DNA from 3 places in the Chelatococcus sp. XZ-Ab1 genome. Region 1 is predicted to be linked to each of the others. Evidence: riboswitches for the same ligand, from Rfam matches in the RefSeq annotation. Region 1 holds a riboswitch; each other region holds the start of a gene.
The links. Region 1 has a riboswitch for cobalamin ahead of P2T65_RS06470 (TonB-dependent receptor). Riboswitches for the same ligand answer to the same signal wherever they lie in the genome.
Positions count from the first base shown of each region.

Region 1 (5,740 bases):
CCCCGGTGACGACCGCAAGGCGCAGCAGGCGCACGTCGATGCCGAGGCTGCGGGCGGCTTCCTCGCCGAGCGCCAGCGTGCGCAGCGCCCCACCCTGGGAGAGGAGGAGCGCGGCCCCGAGAAGCGCGAAGGGCGCCACGAGCGCGACGTGGCGCATGGTCCGGTCCTCCAGCGAGCCCATGAGCCAGAAGACGATCTCGGTGACGGCGAAGGCGTTGGGCGACAGGCTGATGGCGAGCGAGGTGGCCGCCCCGGCGAGGCTAGAGATGGCAAGCCCCGCAAGGACGAGGACGACGAGGCTCGCACCCTCACCGGCGATGAGGATGACGACGAGCACCGACAGGAAGGAGGCGGCGATGGCGGCGAGCGGCAGGGCGGGCGAATAGACCTCCGCATAGCCGAAATAGATGACGACGACGGCCCCGAGCGCCGCCGCCTGCGGCGCACCGAAGACGGAGGGTGCGGCGAGCGGGTTGCGCAGCAGACCTTGCAAGGCGGCGCCCGCAAGGCCGAGCGTCGCGCCGATGATGACGGCGAGCAGGGTGCGCGGCAGGCGGATGTCGCGCACGACGACGCCCGCACCACCGCTGTCGCCGAGGAGGCCCTCGATCACCGTGGCTGGCGTGAGCCGCGCCGGGCCGAGCATCAGCGACAGGACGCACAGGACGAGGAGGATGACGACGAGCGCCGGCACCAGCCAGCGCCCGGAGCGGCGGGCCGCCTCCTCCTCGATCTCCCTGCCCCCTGCGCCGTCCATCGCCTCACCAGCTGGCCTTGAGGCCGGCGTAGAGCGAGCGCCCCGCCGTGCCGTAGTTCTTCACCTCCTCATAGCGCGCATCGGTGAGGTTTTCACCGCGCAGGAAGAGCGACACGCCCTCCGACACCTCATAGGAGGCGAAGAGGTCGAGCCGGGCATAGGGGGCGAGCCTGTCCTTCTCGTGCGCCGCGGAATAGCGCGCGTCGACGAGAACGAGCGTCGGCGCGATGACGAGGCCCGGCGCGGGCGTCAAGGTGAGGCCGATGCGCGCGGCGTTCTCCGGTCTGCGGGCGAGCCTGAGGTCGGTGGTGCGGTCGATGGCGACAAGGTTCGTATAGGCGATGTCGAGCCCAAGCCTCCCGGGAATGAGCTCGGCCTTCGCCGCCAGTTCGAAGCCGCTGGTCTCGGCCCGCGCCACATTGACGTAGCAACCAAAGGGCTGGTCCGGCCGGCAGGACGGATCGCTCTGGAAATTGATGAGATCGCGCAAGCGGTTGAGGAACAGCGTGCCGGAAAGGGTGAGCCGCCCGTCGAACAGCTTCTGGTCGATGCCGGCGTCGATGCCGAAGGAGCGCTCCGGGCTGAGCGCCGCATTGCCGTAGAGCGGATCGAGGCGCTGGTAGAGCGTCGGAGCCTTGGCGCCCGTCCCGGCGCTTGCGCGCAGCACGGTGCCGCTCTCCGCGATGTCGTAGGCGAGGGTGGCGCGCCAGGTGGCGAAGCGGTCCGCCCCCTCGATGTCGTCAATGCGCCCGCCGAGCGACAGGTTCAAGTGCTCGGCGAGGGCGATCTGGTGCAGGGCGAAGAGCGAGCGGGTGGTCTGGGCGGCATCGTCGAGCGTCGTGCGTAGGCCGGGCACCGGCAGCACCGGCTGGCTCGTGCTCGTCAACGTCTCGCGTTCCACCTGGCCGCCGAAGGTAAGGAGGCCGAAGGCATCAAGCGAGAGATCGCCCTGATAGGAGGCGCCGACGCGCCCGCCGACATAGCCATCCTTCGACCAGTCCGTCACCGGCGCTGCCGTGCTGCCGTAATAGCTGATGGAGCGATAGTCGCGCTCGGTGCGGTTGGCATAGACGAGAAAGGTGTTCTTCAGCCGCCGGTCGAAGGCGTGGACGGTCGCCCTGGCATGGACCTGCCCGAGGCGCTGGACGCTCGACGACGGGGTGTCGGGAAAGGCTCCGAAGGCCGCGTCGTATTGCGTGGCATTGACATAGGCCGAGCCGCCGACGTCGAAGGCGACGTCTTCGCTCGGCGAGAAGCCGAAGCGCGCGGAGAGGCCGAAGCGGCGCGCGCCGTCGTTCTCCAGCGGCCATGGGTGCCGGGCGCGGAGGCGGCCGATGCGGTGGCCCCAGCGCGAGAAGCCGGCGGTGTCGTAGCCGTTGAGCGAGATGGCATAGTTGAAGCGCGGATCGCCGCCGGACACGGCGGCCTGCACCCCCCTGCTGCCGTAACTGCCGCCCTCGGCGGCGATGGCTGCGCGCGGCTCGCCGCGGCCCTTGCGGGTGATGATGTTGACGACGCCGCCCATCGCGTCCGAGCCGTAGAGGGCCGATTGGGGGCCGCGCAGCACCTCGATGCGCTCGATGCCGGTCGGCACCAGCAACGAGAAGTCGAACTGGCCGTTGCCGGTGGACGGATCATTGACGCGCACGCCGTCGATCAGCACCAGGGTCTGGCCCGGCTCGCCGCCGCGCAGGCGCACAGAGGCGGTGGCGCCCGTGCCGCCACTCTCGGTGAGGTCGAGGCCGGGCACGCGGCGCAGGGCCTCGTTGAGCGTGCGAGCGCCCGCGCGGGCGATCTCCTCGCCGGTAATGACGGTAACGGCGCTGCCGCTGCGGGCAATGGCCTGCGGGCCGCGCGTCGCCGTGACGACGATCTCGCGCAGGGCTATCTCGTTGCTGGCGGCATCGGTGGCGGCAAGGATGAGGGAAGACAAAAGGAAGATACCGCCGGAGAGCGTCCGGCGGCCGGCGGAACCGGCCATGAAAACCTCCATTCCGCCCCTCCGGCGGATGTCAGGGTTGCCTCGCGCGCTGGCCGGTCTCCTGGCTTGCGGGTCCCTGCGGCGATTCGGCCTTCCCGGTGCCCGATGGCCCCAGTGGCTTCGTCGAATCGCCGCTCGCCGCTCACAGTTGCGGGGGCAGCCACGGTCTTGCACCGCGTTCCCGTTTCACCCCGCTGCGGCGGGGCACCAACGCAGGGCCTCTTTACGCAGACCGCGGCTCGGCCGCAAGCACGCGGAGCGGATACACCGCCCGTGCATTTGCGCCGGCGCAAGGAGCGCCGTAAGGCTGCGGCCGAGATTGCGCCCGTAAGGGCAGGCAAGGACATGAGGATATGAGGACGGCTGTCGCGTTCGCGATCGTGCTTGCAACAGGGCTCGGCCTTGGGCCGGCTTCCGGCAGCAGCGAGCCGGAGCGCCTCTCTCCTCCCTCCCCCCACGCAGTGGTGGGGAGGGCCGGGGTGGGGGGCGGTTCCGCCGGCGGGCGTTCGACGATTGCAGGTGGTGTGTCCGTCGGCCCGGAAGGCTTCCGGCCTGCACCCGCCGGCCCCCCACCCCTGACCCCTTCCCGCCGCGAGCGGGGGGAGGGGGATATGGTGCGCCTCGCCGCGGCCGGCCGATCGGAAACCGTGCCGTCCGTTGTCCGCTACACCGAAACGCCTCCGGCGCGGGTCGTCTCGCTCAACCTGTGCGCCGACCAACTCCTGCTGGCACTCGCCGACCGCGGCCAGATCGCCTCGCTCAGCCCCCTGTCGCGCGATGAGGATTATTCCTTCCTCGCGGGGCTGGTTGATGACCTTCCGGTCAACGGCGGCACGGGGGAGGAGATCCTTGTCGGCGAGGCGGACCTCGTGCTCAGTGGCCGGTACGGGACGCGCGTCAAGCGCGAGCTTTTGGAGCGCCACGGCGTGGAGCTGATGGTGCTCGACCCCTGGCGCGACATCGCCGGGGGGCGCGAGCAGCTCAGGGCCGTTGCGGCCCGGCTCGGCCATCCGGAGCGCGGCGCGGCGCTTGCCGCCGAGATCGAGGCGGCGCTCGCGCGTACCAGGGGCATCGCACGGCGCCCGGCCACCGCGCTCGTTCTCTACCGGCGCGGCTATGTGCCGGGGGAACGCTCGCTCGTCGGCGAACTCCTCGGCCACATGGGCCTTCAGCCGATGCAGGCCCGCCTCGGCCTGACGCAGGGCGGCCTCGTGCGCCTCGAGCAACTCGTCATGGACCCGCCGGACTTCGTGGTGATGGACGAGGCCGATGCCCGCGCCATCGACAACGGCACGGCCTTTCTCGTCCACCCGGCGCTTGCCCGCGTGCTGCCGCCCGAGCGGCGCCTCTTCCTGTCCGACAGGCTCACCATCTGCGGCGGGCCGTCGACGCCGGCCGCCATCGAGGCGCTTGCGGCCGAGGTGCGTGCCAAGGTGAACGGGGAGCGTTAGCGGATCGACTCGCCGCCTCGCTCCTGCGCGATGGCGAGGAGTGCGGCGACGTCCATGTGCCGGCCGACATGGGCGGCGAGCCTGTCGAGGGCTTCCTCGATGCTGCGCTCGTAGGCGAGGCTGGCGCGGAAGGTGCCGCCGCTCGCCTGGGCGAGGAAGACCCGGCGGAAGTCGTCGGCGGCGAACATGCCGTGCAGATAGGTGCCGATGACGAGCCCGTCCGGCGACATGGCCCCTTCGCGTTCGCCGGCGACGCGAAAGGGCGCGCGCACGCAATCGGGCCCTTCGCTGCGGCCGAGGTGGATCTCGTAAGCGGTGACCGCATAGCCCGTCCCTGCATGGACGGCCTCGACCGGCCGCACCGTCTTATCGCCCGTCAGGACCGTGTCGATGTCGAGAAGGCCGAGCCCCGGCACGACACCGGCCGTGCCCTCGATGCCCTCGGGATCGGCGATGGTGCGGCCGAGCATCTGGTAGCCGCCGCACAGGCCCACGACGCGCCGGCCGCGGCGCACATGGGCGAGGATGTCGATGTCCCAGCCCTCGTCCCTGAGATGGGCGAGGTCGGCGATGGTCGCCTTCGAGCCCGGCAGGACGATGAGGTCGGCATCGGACGGGATCGGCCGGCCGGGCGGCACGAGGACGAGGGAGACGCCCTCCTCCAGCCTGAGCGGGTCGAGATCGTCGAAATTGGCGATGCGCGGCAGGACGGGGGCGGCGACGAGGAACGTGTCGCCAGGCTTGCGGCCGGTGCCGGTGAGGTCGAGCGCATCTTCCGCGGGCAGCCGGCTCGCCTCCGGAAGCCAGGGCAGCAGGCCGAGCGGCTGCCAGCCGGTGCGTTCGGCGATCGCCGTCATGCCCGCGGCGAAGAGGGCGGGGTCGCCGCGGAACTTGTTGACGAGGAAGCCGCGCACCATGGCCCGGTCGGCCTCGTCGAGCACGGCATGGGTGCCGACGAGGCTGGCGATGACGCCGCCGCGGTCGATGTCGCCGACGAGCACCACCGGCACGTCGGCCTCGGTGGCGAAGCCCATGTTGGCGATGTCGCCGGCGCGCAGGTTGATCTCGGCCGGGCTGCCCGCGCCCTCGACGATGACGAGGTCGGCCCCCTCGCAGACCTTGGCGAAGCTGCCGAGCACGAAGGGCATCAGCGCCTTGCGCCGGCCGGTGAAGTCGCGTGCATCGAGATGGCCGTGGCGCCGGCCCTGCACGATGAGCTGGGAGCCGCGGTCGCTCTCGGGCTTCAGCAGCACCGGGTTCATGTGCACGGTAGGCTCGGCGCGGGCGGCCCGCGCCTGCAGCGCCTGGGCGCGGCCGATCTCGCCGCCGGCCACTGCAGCGGCGTTGTTCGACATGTTCTGCGCCTTGAAGGGGCGCACGGTGAGCCCGCGGCGGGCAAAGAGGCGGCACAGGCCCGCGACGATCAGCGACTTGCCGACGTTGGAGCCGGTGCCCTGGAGCATCACCGCGGGCGTTACCATCAGAATTCGATACCTTCCTGTGCCTTCACCCCAGCGGCGAAGTGATGCTTGACGAGCCCCGCTTCCGTGA
Region 1 covers NZ_JARKII010000003.1:124,653-130,392, reverse strand. Annotated here, with positions in the region: gene P2T65_RS06475 (iron ABC transporter permease) at 1-757, opposite strand, end outside; gene P2T65_RS06470 (TonB-dependent receptor) at 762-2,738, opposite strand; cobalamin riboswitch at 2,772-2,965, opposite strand; gene P2T65_RS06465 (ABC transporter substrate-binding protein) at 3,350-4,189, shown strand; gene P2T65_RS06460 (cobyric acid synthase) at 4,186-5,670, opposite strand; gene cobO (cob(I)yrinic acid a,c-diamide adenosyltransferase) at 5,670-5,740, opposite strand, start outside.

Region 2 (5,740 bases), on a different contig from region 1:
ATTTCGGCGCCCGCGAGACCTTGCGTCTGGTCGCCATCGTCCTCGCCATCGGCATCCTCGCCAGCGCGCTCTTTGCCTTCGCTGCGCCCGAACAGGCGTTGCACCAGCGCACGGATGCCTTCGAATCCATCCATGCCGGTGTCTGGCGGGGCGTCTTCTACCATCGCGTGCTGCTGGGTCAGGCGGCGGCCCTCACCTGCATCACCTGGCTCTTCTGCGCCGGGCCGTCCCTCGGGCCGCTCGTTCTGCGTCTCGCTATCGCCGCCGTGGCCGTGCTTTGTCTCGTGCGGTCGGAATCGGCCGGCGGCTATGCGGCGCTCGTCATCGGGGTTGCCGCCATGGCCGGGCTTCGCCTCCTCGAAGGGGCCGGGCGGAGCCTGCGCGGCGTGCTGCTGGTCCTTGGCCTCTTCTTCCTCGTTCCGCTGCTGCTCGCGTCGCAGGCGCTGCTCGCCGCCGGCATCATGGCCCTCGGCCGAGACCTCACCTTCACCGGCCGCTGGCAATTGTGGGTCCTGCTGATCGATCTCGCGAGGGAGAATCCCTGGCTCGGTTACGGCTTCAGCGCCGGCTACCAGGTGCTTCGGCCGGCCATCACAGCGATGTTCGGCTACGATTTCGTCAATCCGCACAGCGGCTACATGGACATTCTCATCGGCCTTGGCGTCGTCGGGCTCCTCGCCGCTCTCTTCGTCCTCTTCGTTCTCCTTCGCCAGTCCTTGCGTCTCGCCTTGCGGGAGGACGTGGCACGGCTCGGAGCCTTGCGCTGTATGCCTTTCGCCGTCGCTGTCTTCCTGATCGGTGCGAATGTGGTCGAAGCCATGCTGATCGAGAGCCGCGGCTTCGCCACCGCGCTGCTCGCGCTGACCTTCGCGGCCGCGGGTGATGCGGCACGCGGCATCACGGCTACCCGGCGTCGGGCTACGGGGCTGGCCGTTCTGCCCATCCTTTCGGGACAGACGCGATGAGGCGCGCCACGACCCTCCTCCCTGCCGTCGCGCTGGTCGCCGCCGGTCTTGTCATGTTGCGGTCCGAGTGCTGGGCAGTTCGCGCGATGGGAACCCTTGTGCCGGAGTTCGGCGCAAGACAGCTGTCGCGCGTCGCGATCGCTGATTCGCCCGTTCCGGGACCGGTCGGCGGCGTCGAATCGGGCGAGGTTCTGGCCGTTGCCGCACTGGCCTGCGACAGCGAGTGGCTGGCGCTGGTGGCGCGGCGGAGCGGCGAGGAGGCGGAGCGGCAGCGCGGGGCCTGCGCCGATCTGCGCCGGCGCCTCGTGCGGGCCTCGCCCCGTTCGGGCGATGCCTGGCTTGCGCTGGCTGCCACCCACGTGACCGGGGGGCGCCTCGACGACCAGGGCAGGTCTGCCCTCGCCCTGTCGATCCGCACCATGCCTTTCGAGGCGTGGATGGCGGAGCGGCGGGTGCTCTTCGCTTTCGATGCCTTCGACGCCCTCACGCCGGACGAACGCAGGCGCATCGCGGTGGATTTCGCCATCCTCGTGATGTCCGGGCATCGCATGCAGCATATCCTCGCCCGCGCTGCGCTGGACCCGCGGGCCGAGAGAACTGCGCTGGCGCTGGGTGATCTGGCGGGCGCGGAGGTGCGTGCCTGGTTCGCCACCCAACTCGCGCGGCTCGATGCCGCCGAGAAGTGACGCTGTCCACAGGCCGCAGCGCGTCAGCCCGTTTGACACCCGCTCCGGCCGAACCCATATTCGATGGATGATGTTGAAGGTCGTGCCACAGCGCCGTTTCCTGCTTCGCGCGGGTTCTCTCATCGCGGGAATATAGCCCCGGACGCGGTGTGGCCATTGGGCTGCCCGGGTTCGGGGCAGCCGCCGGGCTTCGGCCTGACGACCGCCGGCGTAGGCCGGCCATACACGACATCACACGACAGTCATCCACATCATGCGGCCAGGGCGCCGCGCGCCGGCCGGCCGTAGAGGCGGTCGCGCTGCGAGGGCCGTTCCGCGAGCGGCCTGCCCGTCAGGAAGCGGCACCGGGCCGTCGAACGCTCATCGGGAGGTTATTCCATGTCCGCCGTATCGTCGCGCCGCGCCTTGCGCCGTCCGCCCATCACGGTCTCGCAGGAGGATTTCGACCGGCTTTACGCGCTGGCCGAGGCCGCGGCAGATCGCCAGCCGGAGCTCGCCGAGAATCTCCTGGGCGAACTCGACCGGGCCAAGGTGCTGCCCGCAGGCAAGCTGCGCAGCGCCGTCGTCGCCATGGGCTCGCGCGTCACCTTCGAGGACGAGGTGACCGGCAAGGTGCAGACGGTCGAGCTCGTCTACCCCGGTGAGGCCGATATCGCGGCCGGCCGCATCTCCATCCTGACTCCAATCGGCGTCGCGCTCATCGGCCTCGCCGCCGGCCAGTCGATCTCGTGGGAGACGCGCGGCGGCGAGCGGCGGCAGCTCAAGGTCCACGCCGTCGAGGAGCGGTCGTGAGGCGCCACCGGGCGCCTCGGCGGTGACGCTCGGCAAAAAGCGTGATTGCAAGCGCCTCGTGAAACGGTAATGTGCCGGTGACGGTGCCTCGCTCCCGCGAGGTGAAAAGGGAACGCGGTCGAAAGCCGCGGCTGCCCCCGCAACTGTAGGCGGCAAGCGCCGGGCCGGATGCCACTGGGACCCACGGGTCCCGGGAAGGCGGCCCGGGGACGAGAGCCGCAAGCCAGGAGACCTGCCGTCGCCGATCCACGCGTGAGGCTGCCGGGTGTGGCAGCCAGGGAGATGCACGATGACCGCAGTCGCAACCGCCCGCGTTGCCAGCCGCGCCGAAGCCTTCAAGGCGGCGCTTCTCGCCTTCGTCCTCGGCACGGGCCTCGTCTTCGTGACGGGCTTCGCCCATCCCGACACCATCCACGATGCCGCCCACGACACGCGCCACGCCCTGAGCTTCCCCTGCCACTGACGGGCAATGCTTCAACGCGTGCTCGCGGTCGGCCTTGTGGCCGGCCTCGTTGCCGGGCTTGCGGTTGCGGTCCTGCAGCATTTCACCACGACGCCGCTGATCCTGGCGGCGGAGGTCTATGAGGTCGAGGCCGAGCAGCAGGCCGGTGGCCTGCTGGTGCCGGCCAATATCATCCTCGCTCACGGCGGCCACGGCGCCGGTGCTGCCGCATCGGGCGGTGAGGCCGGCTTCGATGCCGGCAGGACCTTGCTGACCGGGCTTACCACGATCGTCACGGCCGTCGGCTTCGCCCTCGTCATCCTCGCCGCCATGATCGCGGCAGGCGGGCGCATCGACGAGCGCCGGGCCCTCGGCTTCGCCTTCGCCGCCTTCCTCGCCGCCGGGCTTGCACCGGCCCTTGGCCTCGCGCCGGAACTGCCCGGCAGCGCCGCCGCGCCGCTGCTGGCGCGGCAGGTCTGGTGGATCGCGACGGCGGCGCTGACCGCGGGCGGCCTGTGGCTGTTCGTGCACCACGGCGCGTTCTGGGCCCGAGCTATCGCCCTTGCCATGATCGCGGCGCCGCACGTCGTCGGCGCGCCGCATCCGGCCGCCTACGAGAGCCGCGTGCCGGCCGAACTCGCCGCCCAGTTCGCCGCCACCTCGCTTGCCGTCCAGGCGGTGCTGTGGCTGTTGACCGGGCTCCTCGTCGGTCTCCTCTGGCAGCATCTGGCCCGCCGGGCGGGTGAGGCGTGATGGCGGCGCCCGACGTCACCGTCTTCGTCTGCGTCTCCTGCCGGCGGCGCGCCGACAATGCCGTCGGCTTCGATGAGCCGGGCCGCGTGCTCGCCGAGCGCCTCGCCGACCGGCTGGCCGATGACGCGCCCGGCGCCGCGGTGGTGCCGGTCGAGTGCCTCGCCGTCTGCAACCGCCCCTGCACGGTGGCGCTCGTCGGTGACGGCAAGTGGACCTATCTCGTCGGTGACCTCGACAACGAGGCCCATCTCGACGACATCGCCGCTGCCGCACGGGCTTATGGCGCCACCGAGAACGGCATCATCGCCTGGAAGGAGCGGCCGCTGCCCTTCCGTAAGGGCGTCGTCGCGCGCGTGCCGCCCCTGGCCTTTCGCCCGCAGACGCCGACGCCGGCCCTGAGCGGCAGCGATGCGCTGACGCAGGACTAGCCGCGCCGCTCCTGGCGCAGCCCCCGATTTTCTTGTGCCGCCGTGATGCGGCAGACTGGACCGACAGATGCAAGCGACCCTTCCAGCAACGACGGCCAAGGTGCCGTGTACCATCGTCACCGGCTTCCTTGGCGCGGGCAAGACGACCCTCGTGCGCCGCATCCTCGAGGGCGGCCACGGCCGGCGCATTGCCGTCATCGTTAACGAATTCGGCGACGTCGGCTTCGACGGCTCGTTCCTTTCCGGCTGCGGCATCGCCGGCTGCCCGGAGGAGGCGGTGGTGGAGCTGCCCAACGGCTGCCTGTGCTGCACGGTGGCGGATGACTTCGTGCCGGCGCTCGACCGGTTGCTCGCCATTGAGCCGGCGCCCGACCACATCGTCATCGAGACCTCGGGCCTCGCCCTGCCCAAGCCGCTCGTCAGCGCCTTCAACTGGCCGCAGATCCGCTCGCGCGTCACCGTCGACGGCGTCGTCGCCGTGGTCGACGGGCCGGCCGTGGCGGAGGGGCGCTTTGCCGACGATCCCGCCGCGCTGGCGGCGCAGCGTGCGGCGGACGAGACGCTCGACCACGACAATCCGCTCGAGGAGGTGTTCGAGGACCAGATTCTGTGCGCCGACCTCATCGTGCTCAACAAGACGGACCTGATGAGCTCGGCCGAGATCGAGGCCGTGTCAGCACAGATTGCCAGCGAACTGCCGCGCGCGGTCAAGATCGTGCCGGCGGCCAACGGCGCCATCGACGCGCGCGTGCTGATCGGCCTCGGCGCGGCGGCGGAGAACGACCTTGCCGCCCGTCCGTCGCACCATGACGACATCGGCGAGCACGACCACGACGACTTCGAGAGCGCTGTCTTCCCGGTGGCCGATGTCGATTCGCCCGAGGAGATCGCCCGGCGCGTCGCCGCCGCGGGCGCGGTGGATGGCGTCCTGCGCATCAAGGGTTTCCTCGCGCTGCCGGACAAGCCCATGCGGCTCGTGGTGCAGGCGGTGGGATCCCGAGTAGGCCATCATTTCGACCGGGCATGGAAGCCGGGTGAGGAGCGCGCGGGCCGGCTCGTCGTCATAGGCCTCAAGGGCTTCGACCAGGCTGCGGTGGCGGGCGCGCTCGCCGGGTGAGGGACGCGCGGGCCCGCCGGCCCGCGTGAGAGGTGAGGGACGGAGGCAATGCACCTCCTCGCGACGACATCCGTGACGCTCGACGAGGCGAACGAGGCGGTGGATGTCGCCCAGTCGCCGGGCGACATTGTCGTGCTCTCCTTCGCCGACAGCGACCTTGCGCTCGTCGCGGCCGCCCATGCCCGTCTCGCCCATGCTCGCTCCGGCAGCGACTTTCCCAGCCTGCGCCTCGCCGACCTCAAGCGGCTGCGCCATCCCCTGTCGGTCGACCTCTACGTCGATCAGGTGGCGGCGAAGGCGCGTTTCGTCCTGGTGCGTTGCCTCGGCGGCGTCGACTACTGGCGCTACGGCCTCGAGCGCCTGTCACAGCTCGCGCGGGAGACGGGCTTGATGCTCGCGGCGGTGCCCGGCGAACCGCGGCCCGACCCTGCGCTCATGGCGCTCTCCAGCGCCTCGCCGGACCTGCTGCGCGCGCTCCATGCCGATTTCTCGGCCGGCAGCGAGGCAGCGATGCAGGCAATGCTCGGCCGCATCGCCGCCGCCCTCGGCCATGAAGC
Region 2 covers NZ_JARKII010000007.1:207,196-212,935, forward strand. Annotated here, with positions in the region: gene P2T65_RS12460 (O-antigen ligase family protein) at 1-965, shown strand, start outside; gene P2T65_RS12465 (hypothetical protein) at 962-1,651, shown strand; gene rnk (nucleoside diphosphate kinase regulator) at 2,030-2,443, shown strand; cobalamin riboswitch at 2,508-2,698, shown strand; gene P2T65_RS12475 (CbtB-domain containing protein) at 2,733-2,906, shown strand; gene P2T65_RS12480 (CbtA family protein) at 2,913-3,638, shown strand; gene P2T65_RS12485 (DUF1636 domain-containing protein) at 3,638-4,066, shown strand; gene cobW (cobalamin biosynthesis protein CobW) at 4,134-5,183, shown strand; gene cobN (cobaltochelatase subunit CobN) at 5,232-5,740, shown strand, end outside.
Region 2: another riboswitch for cobalamin. It lies ahead of P2T65_RS12475 (CbtB-domain containing protein); the one in region 1 lies ahead of P2T65_RS06470 (TonB-dependent receptor).

Region 3 (5,740 bases), on a different contig from region 1:
CGCGTCTCCTCGAGGAAAGTGGCGAAGGCCGGCTCGTGCGCCAGGAGCACGTGGTTGGCGCTGTCGAGCGCGAGGAAGCGCGCACCCGGCATGCTGGCGGCGAGCGCCTTGCCGTGCTCGAAGGGGATCACCGCGTCGCGGGTGGCATGCATGACGAGCGTCGGCACGCGGATCCGCGGCAGGAGATCCGTCACGTCGATCTCGCCGCCTTCCTCGAAGATCCGGTGCGCCACCTCGGGCGAGACGGTGTCCCGCTGCAGATCGTTGTACCAATCCTTCTGCTCGGGCGTCGCCTCGGGGATGAACATGAAGGTGAACATCTGGCGGAAGACCGGGTCGTCCTGTCCCCAGCCCTCGCGCATCAGGGCACTCATCGCCTCGCGGCGCGCCACCTCGCGCGGGTCCCCGCGCCTGCGCCAGCCCTGGCTGAAGCCGCCGTAGAGCACCATGCCGGCCACGCGCTCGGGATGGCGCGCGGCATAGGCGATCGACGTGGCGCACCCGTGCGAGATGCCGAGCAGGAAGACGCGGCGCAGGCCCGCGGCGTCGATGATGCTCTCGAGATCGGCGATCATCGCCTCGAAGGTGAGATCGGCCGGGTCGCGGTCCGACAGGCCGTTGCCGCGCTGGTCGTAGCGCACCAGCCGGAAATTGGCCGAGAGCCCCTCCATCCAGTGCTTCCACACCGGGCTGTCCCAGTCGCGCTCCAGATGCGACATCCAGTGGGCGGCGCGGACGAGGGGCGGCCCCTGGCCGCTCAGCGCATAGGCCAGCCGCACGCCGTCGGGCGTCGCGCAGCGACGGATTTCCTGGGCCAGCGGCGTGGCTGCGGCCGGGCCCTGCGGCTCCGCCTCCCTCTCCTCGCGGGCCTCGACAGGCGCAGCCTCGCCCTCCCTGGCCTGCCGCGGCTGGACCATCGCGATCCGGCGGGCAGCCTCTCCGAGCCGGCGGATGTCCGTGCGCACCGTCTCGTCGTCGGGCTCGAGGGCCTGCAACATGCGGGCGTGGACGAGCGCGCGCTCCGGCTCGTCCGCCAGACGGTCGATCAGGATGCGCAGGAGACGCAGGCGCGTGACGTCGAGCTCGTCGCCGACGGCGATGCGCCAGGCCTCGAACTCCGGGCAGCGCGGCAGCGAGAGATCGTCGAGGAAGCGGCCGCGGAAGGCGCCGGCGAGCGCCTCCAGGCTTTCGGTGCCGAGCGCTTCGATATCGCGGATGCCGAGGCCGCGCAGCGGCGCCACATCGAGGACCAGACCGTCCTTGTTGAGATAGACCGTGTTGCGGTCGGCCTCCAGAACGCCGCCCTCGCCGTTCTCGACGATCTGGCGGATCTTCGACAGGCTCCAGCGCAGCGCACCGCGCGGGTCGTCCGGGATTTCCCAGAACATCTCGCACAGCCGCTCGCGCCGCTGCGGCCTGTCGGTCATGGCGAGATAGGCCAGCAGCGCCCGCGTCTTGCGCGACGGCGGCAGGGACACGGCCTCGCCGGCGCGAAGGACCGTCAGGTCTCCAAGAACGCGGATATCGAGCGACACGGCATACTGCCTCTACTCGTTTCAAAATGTACCAATTGCGGCGGAGGGCTGAAAGTTATCATTCGGCCAGCGCTGCCGGGATGTGCCGCAGCGCACCCGACGAAACCCGCACCCCGTGCGCCGGAGTGGGAACGCTCGCCGGCTCGGCGGCTCGCCAACACAGTCGAGGAAGGATGGCGCCAAGATATTGACGCTGCCGCTCGCGATCGGCACGCTATCTAGTAGTCATGGTCTCTCGAATCGTCCTGAAACGAGAGCTAAGAGGGAATCCGGTGCGCCGAGCGGCAAGGCCGGAGCTGCCCCCGCAACTGTGAGCGGCGAGCCAATCGTCCATCTCGTGTCACTGGAGCCCGCGGGCTCCGGGAAGGCCGGACGAAGGCGACGATCCGCGAGCCAGGAGACCTACCGTGACTGGAACGAAACGTCCTCGGGCGGGGTGTCCCGGTGGGTCGCTTGGGTCGTCGGGACCACGGCGTGAGCCGTCGACGCCATCCTCGCATCCGCCCGGCCTTTGCGCCCGATAATGGGGTTTGAAGCCGGTGTCTTTGTCCGTGGAAACCGAACGCCATCAACCAGATCAGGTCCGAGAACCCGCATCTGTGGACCGGCGCCTTCCAGGACGAGTTCAGGACGATGCTGAAGCAAGCGGCCGAGAGCGAGGCAGCCTGCGGGACGGGACACCATACCGCGCGGCTTCCTCGGGCTGAACGCGCCGCCGTGCGACCAGCATGCACTTCATCGCCAACCGCTGCTACGCAGCCACCTGTGTATGGCGCGAATGCCGTGCAAACGATCTTGCGCCGGTACCCGGCGTGACATAGTGAATGTTATAACATTTCATTTTGCTGCGACGCGCCCTGCTTTCAGCCATCTGCGCCGCTCCCGCACGGGATGGACGGCAAAACCAGATGGCCTGTTTCCCAAAAAGGACCATGACCTTGCCAACCAGCTTCCTCCGTCCCTTCCTCGGGGCCTGCGGTGCAGCCGCCCTCCTGGCGCTTGCTCCACCTGCCGTCGCCGGGCAGACACAATATCCGCTGACGGTGAAGAACTGCGGCCGTGACATCATCTTTACGCAGGCGCCGACGCGCACGGTTTCCGTCGGCCAAAGCTCGACGGAAATCCTTTACCTCCTTGGCCTTGCGGAGAAGGTCGTCGGTACGGCGGTGTGGCTCGGGCCGGTGATCGAGGGCTACGAGGAGGTCAATGCCACCATCCCGCGGCTCGCCGACAACGATCCGAACTTCGAGAGCGTGCTCGGCGCGAAGCCGGACCTCGTCACGACGCAGTTCCAGTGGCAGATCGGCCCGCAGGGCGTGGTCGCGACGCCCGAGCAGTTCGCCGAGCTCGGCATCCCGGTCTACACCTCCCCGGCCGATTGCATCGGCAAGGACAATTCGAGTGGCGGCGACGGCGTGCGCACCACCAAATTCTCGATGGAGCTGATCTATCAGGAGATCGACGATCTCGCCCGCATCTTCGACGTCAAGGAGCGGGGCGACACGCTGATCGCAAAGCTGAAGGCCCGCGAAGCGGCGGCCCGGCAGAAGATCGCCTCGCTCGGCGGCAAGGTGTCGGCCGTCTTTTGGTTCTCCAGCGCCCAGCTCGACATCGATCCCTATGTCGCGGGGCTGAGCGGCGCACCGGGCTACATCATGGCGACGCTCGGGGTCCGCAACGTCATCGAGAGCAAGGAGGAATGGCCGACGGTCGGCTGGGAGACGATCGCGCGGGCCAATCCGACGGTCCTCGTCGCCGGCCGGATGGACCGGCGCCGCTACCCGGCCGACGACATCACCGTGAAGCTGAAATTCCTCGAGAGCGATCCGGTCACGCGCCTCATGCCGGCGGTGAAGGACGGCCGCGTCATCGTCATGGACGCCCAGGCGATGAACCCGACGATCCGCACGATCGAGGGCATCGAGGTTCTCGCCGATGCGCTCGAGAAAGCCGGTCTCGTCCAGTGACGTCGCTACAGCTGTCCCCGGTCGAAGTTGACGCGGGCCGGACAAGGCCGGCGCTCGCGCCTTTGCGCTTCGTTGCGGATGGACTCGTCGCTGCCGCGATCCTGACGGCCGCGCTCGCGCTCGGCGCGGCCGTGGGCGAGACGTCCATTCCGGTTGAGACGGTGGCCAAGACCGTGGCCAACCGCCTGTGGAGTGCGGGCTATGCACTCGATCCCATCGACGAGGGCATCGTCTGGAACTACCGCATCGCGCGCGCCCTCGTCGCGGCCTGCTGCGGCGCCTCGCTCGCCTTGGGCGGCGTCGTGCTCCAGTCCCTGCTCCGCAACGCGCTTGCCGACCCGTATATCCTCGGCATCTCGGCGGGCGCTTCGAGCGGGGCGGTCGCGGTCGCCATCCTCGGCCTCGGCTCCGGCTTCGTATCGCTGTCGCTCGGCGCCTTCGCCGGAGCGCTCCTCGCCTTCGGCCTCGTCGCGCTGCTCGCGCTCGGGGCCGGACGGGGCCCGGCGGCCATCATCCTCGCGGGGATCGCCGGCTCCCAGCTCTTCAACGCCCTCACCTCCTTCGTCGTCACGAAATCGGCGACGGCCGACCAGGCGCGCGGCATCATGTTCTGGCTGCTCGGCAACCTGTCAGGCGTGCGCTGGCCCGATGTGTCGCTCGCCGTGCCCGTGGCGCTCGGCGGGCTCCTCATCTGCCTCCTCCATGCACGTGCGCTCGATGCCTTCGCCTTCGGCTCCCGGTCCGCGGCATCGCTCGGCGTGCCGGTGAAGCGCGTCTATGCGGTGCTCATCGCCGCCTGTGCCTTCATGACGGCGACCATGGTGAGCATCGTCGGCTCGATCGGGTTTGTCGGGCTCGTCATTCCGCATGCGGCGCGCCTCATCGTCGGCGTGCGGCACGGGCGACTGCTGCCCGCCTCGGCCCTCATCGGCGCAACCTTCATGATCGCGGCGGACGTCCTGTCCCGCACGGTCATTCCCGGGCAGGTCCTGCCCATCGGCGTCATGACGGCGCTCGTCGGGGCGCCCGCCTTTGCGCTGATCCTCATACACAGGCCCGTTGCCCGATGATCTTGAGCGCACAGGATCTCGTCTGGAGAGCCGGACGGCGGGCCATCGTCGACCGAGTGTCGCTCGATGTAACGCCGGGCGAGTTTCTCGGCCTCGTCGGGCCGAACGGTTCCGGCAAGACGAGCCTGATTGCGATGCTCGCAGGCCTGCGCGCGCCGGTCTCGGGCACCGTCACCCTCGCCGGCACGCTCCTCAACCACATGAAACGCCGCGATCTCGCGCGACAAATCGCCCTCGTCGAGCAGCAGGCGGAAACGGCGGAGCGCCTGACGGCCCGCGAAGCCGTCGCGCTCGGCCGCACGCCGCGTCTGAGCGCCCTCTCCCCCTGGTCCTCGCGCGACGACGCGATCGTCGACAAGGCGATGGCGGACGTCGACATGACGCATCTTGCGTCGCGTTCGTGGCAGACCCTGTCCGGCGGCGAGCGCCAGCGGCTCCACATCGCCCGCGCGCTCGCGCAGGAGCCGCGCATCCTCATTCTCGATGAACCGACCAACCACCTCGACGTCGAGCACCAGATCGGTCTGCTCGACCTCGTCCGCTCGCAGGACCTCACCGTGATCGCGGCGCTGCACGACCTCAACCACGCGGCAATGTTCTGCGACCGCATCGCCGTCATGCAGGCCGGCCGCCTCGTTGCGCTAGGCAAACCTGCCGACGTCCTGACGAGCCGGCGCCTCGCCGAGGTCTTCAAGGTCGACGCGAGCGTCGAAATCGATGCCGCCGGCTCCTGCTTCATCCGTTACCGGCACCCTGTCGCGGTGCCGCGCGCGCGGCATGCAGCGTCCTGATCAGTGCCTGGACGCCCGCAGCGGCATGACGTTGGGGCGTCCATCACCGGCCAGGGCGACGGAGGCCTCGACGCCGAAGACCTGGGCCAGCATGGCCTCGTCGATGACGTCGGCCGGGGTGCCGAAGCGCGCGAGCCGGCCGTTGCAGATGACGGCCACCGCATCGGCGAAGCGGGCCGCCATGTTGAGGTCGTGCAGCACGACGAGCGTCGTCAGCCGCCGCGCGACGGTGAGGCGCCGGACGATCTCCAGCACCTCGAGCTGGTGGCGCACGTCGAGCGCGCTGATGGGCTCGTCGAGCATCAGCAGGCGCGGCTCGGCTGCGAGCGCCTGGGCGAGGAACACGAGCTGGCGCTGGCCGCCGCTGAGCTCGCCCA
Region 3 covers NZ_JARKII010000004.1:102,368-108,107, reverse strand. Annotated here, with positions in the region: gene P2T65_RS08275 (alpha/beta fold hydrolase) at 1-1,535, opposite strand, end outside; cobalamin riboswitch at 1,747-1,960, shown strand; partial or broken gene P2T65_RS08270 (ribonucleotide-diphosphate reductase subunit beta) at 2,097-2,281, shown strand; gene P2T65_RS08265 (ABC transporter substrate-binding protein) at 2,468-3,502, shown strand; gene P2T65_RS08260 (iron ABC transporter permease) at 3,565-4,572, shown strand; gene P2T65_RS08255 (ABC transporter ATP-binding protein) at 4,569-5,363, shown strand; gene P2T65_RS08250 (ABC transporter ATP-binding protein) at 5,364-5,740, opposite strand, start outside.
Region 3: another riboswitch for cobalamin. It lies ahead of P2T65_RS08270 (ribonucleotide-diphosphate reductase subunit beta); the one in region 1 lies ahead of P2T65_RS06470 (TonB-dependent receptor).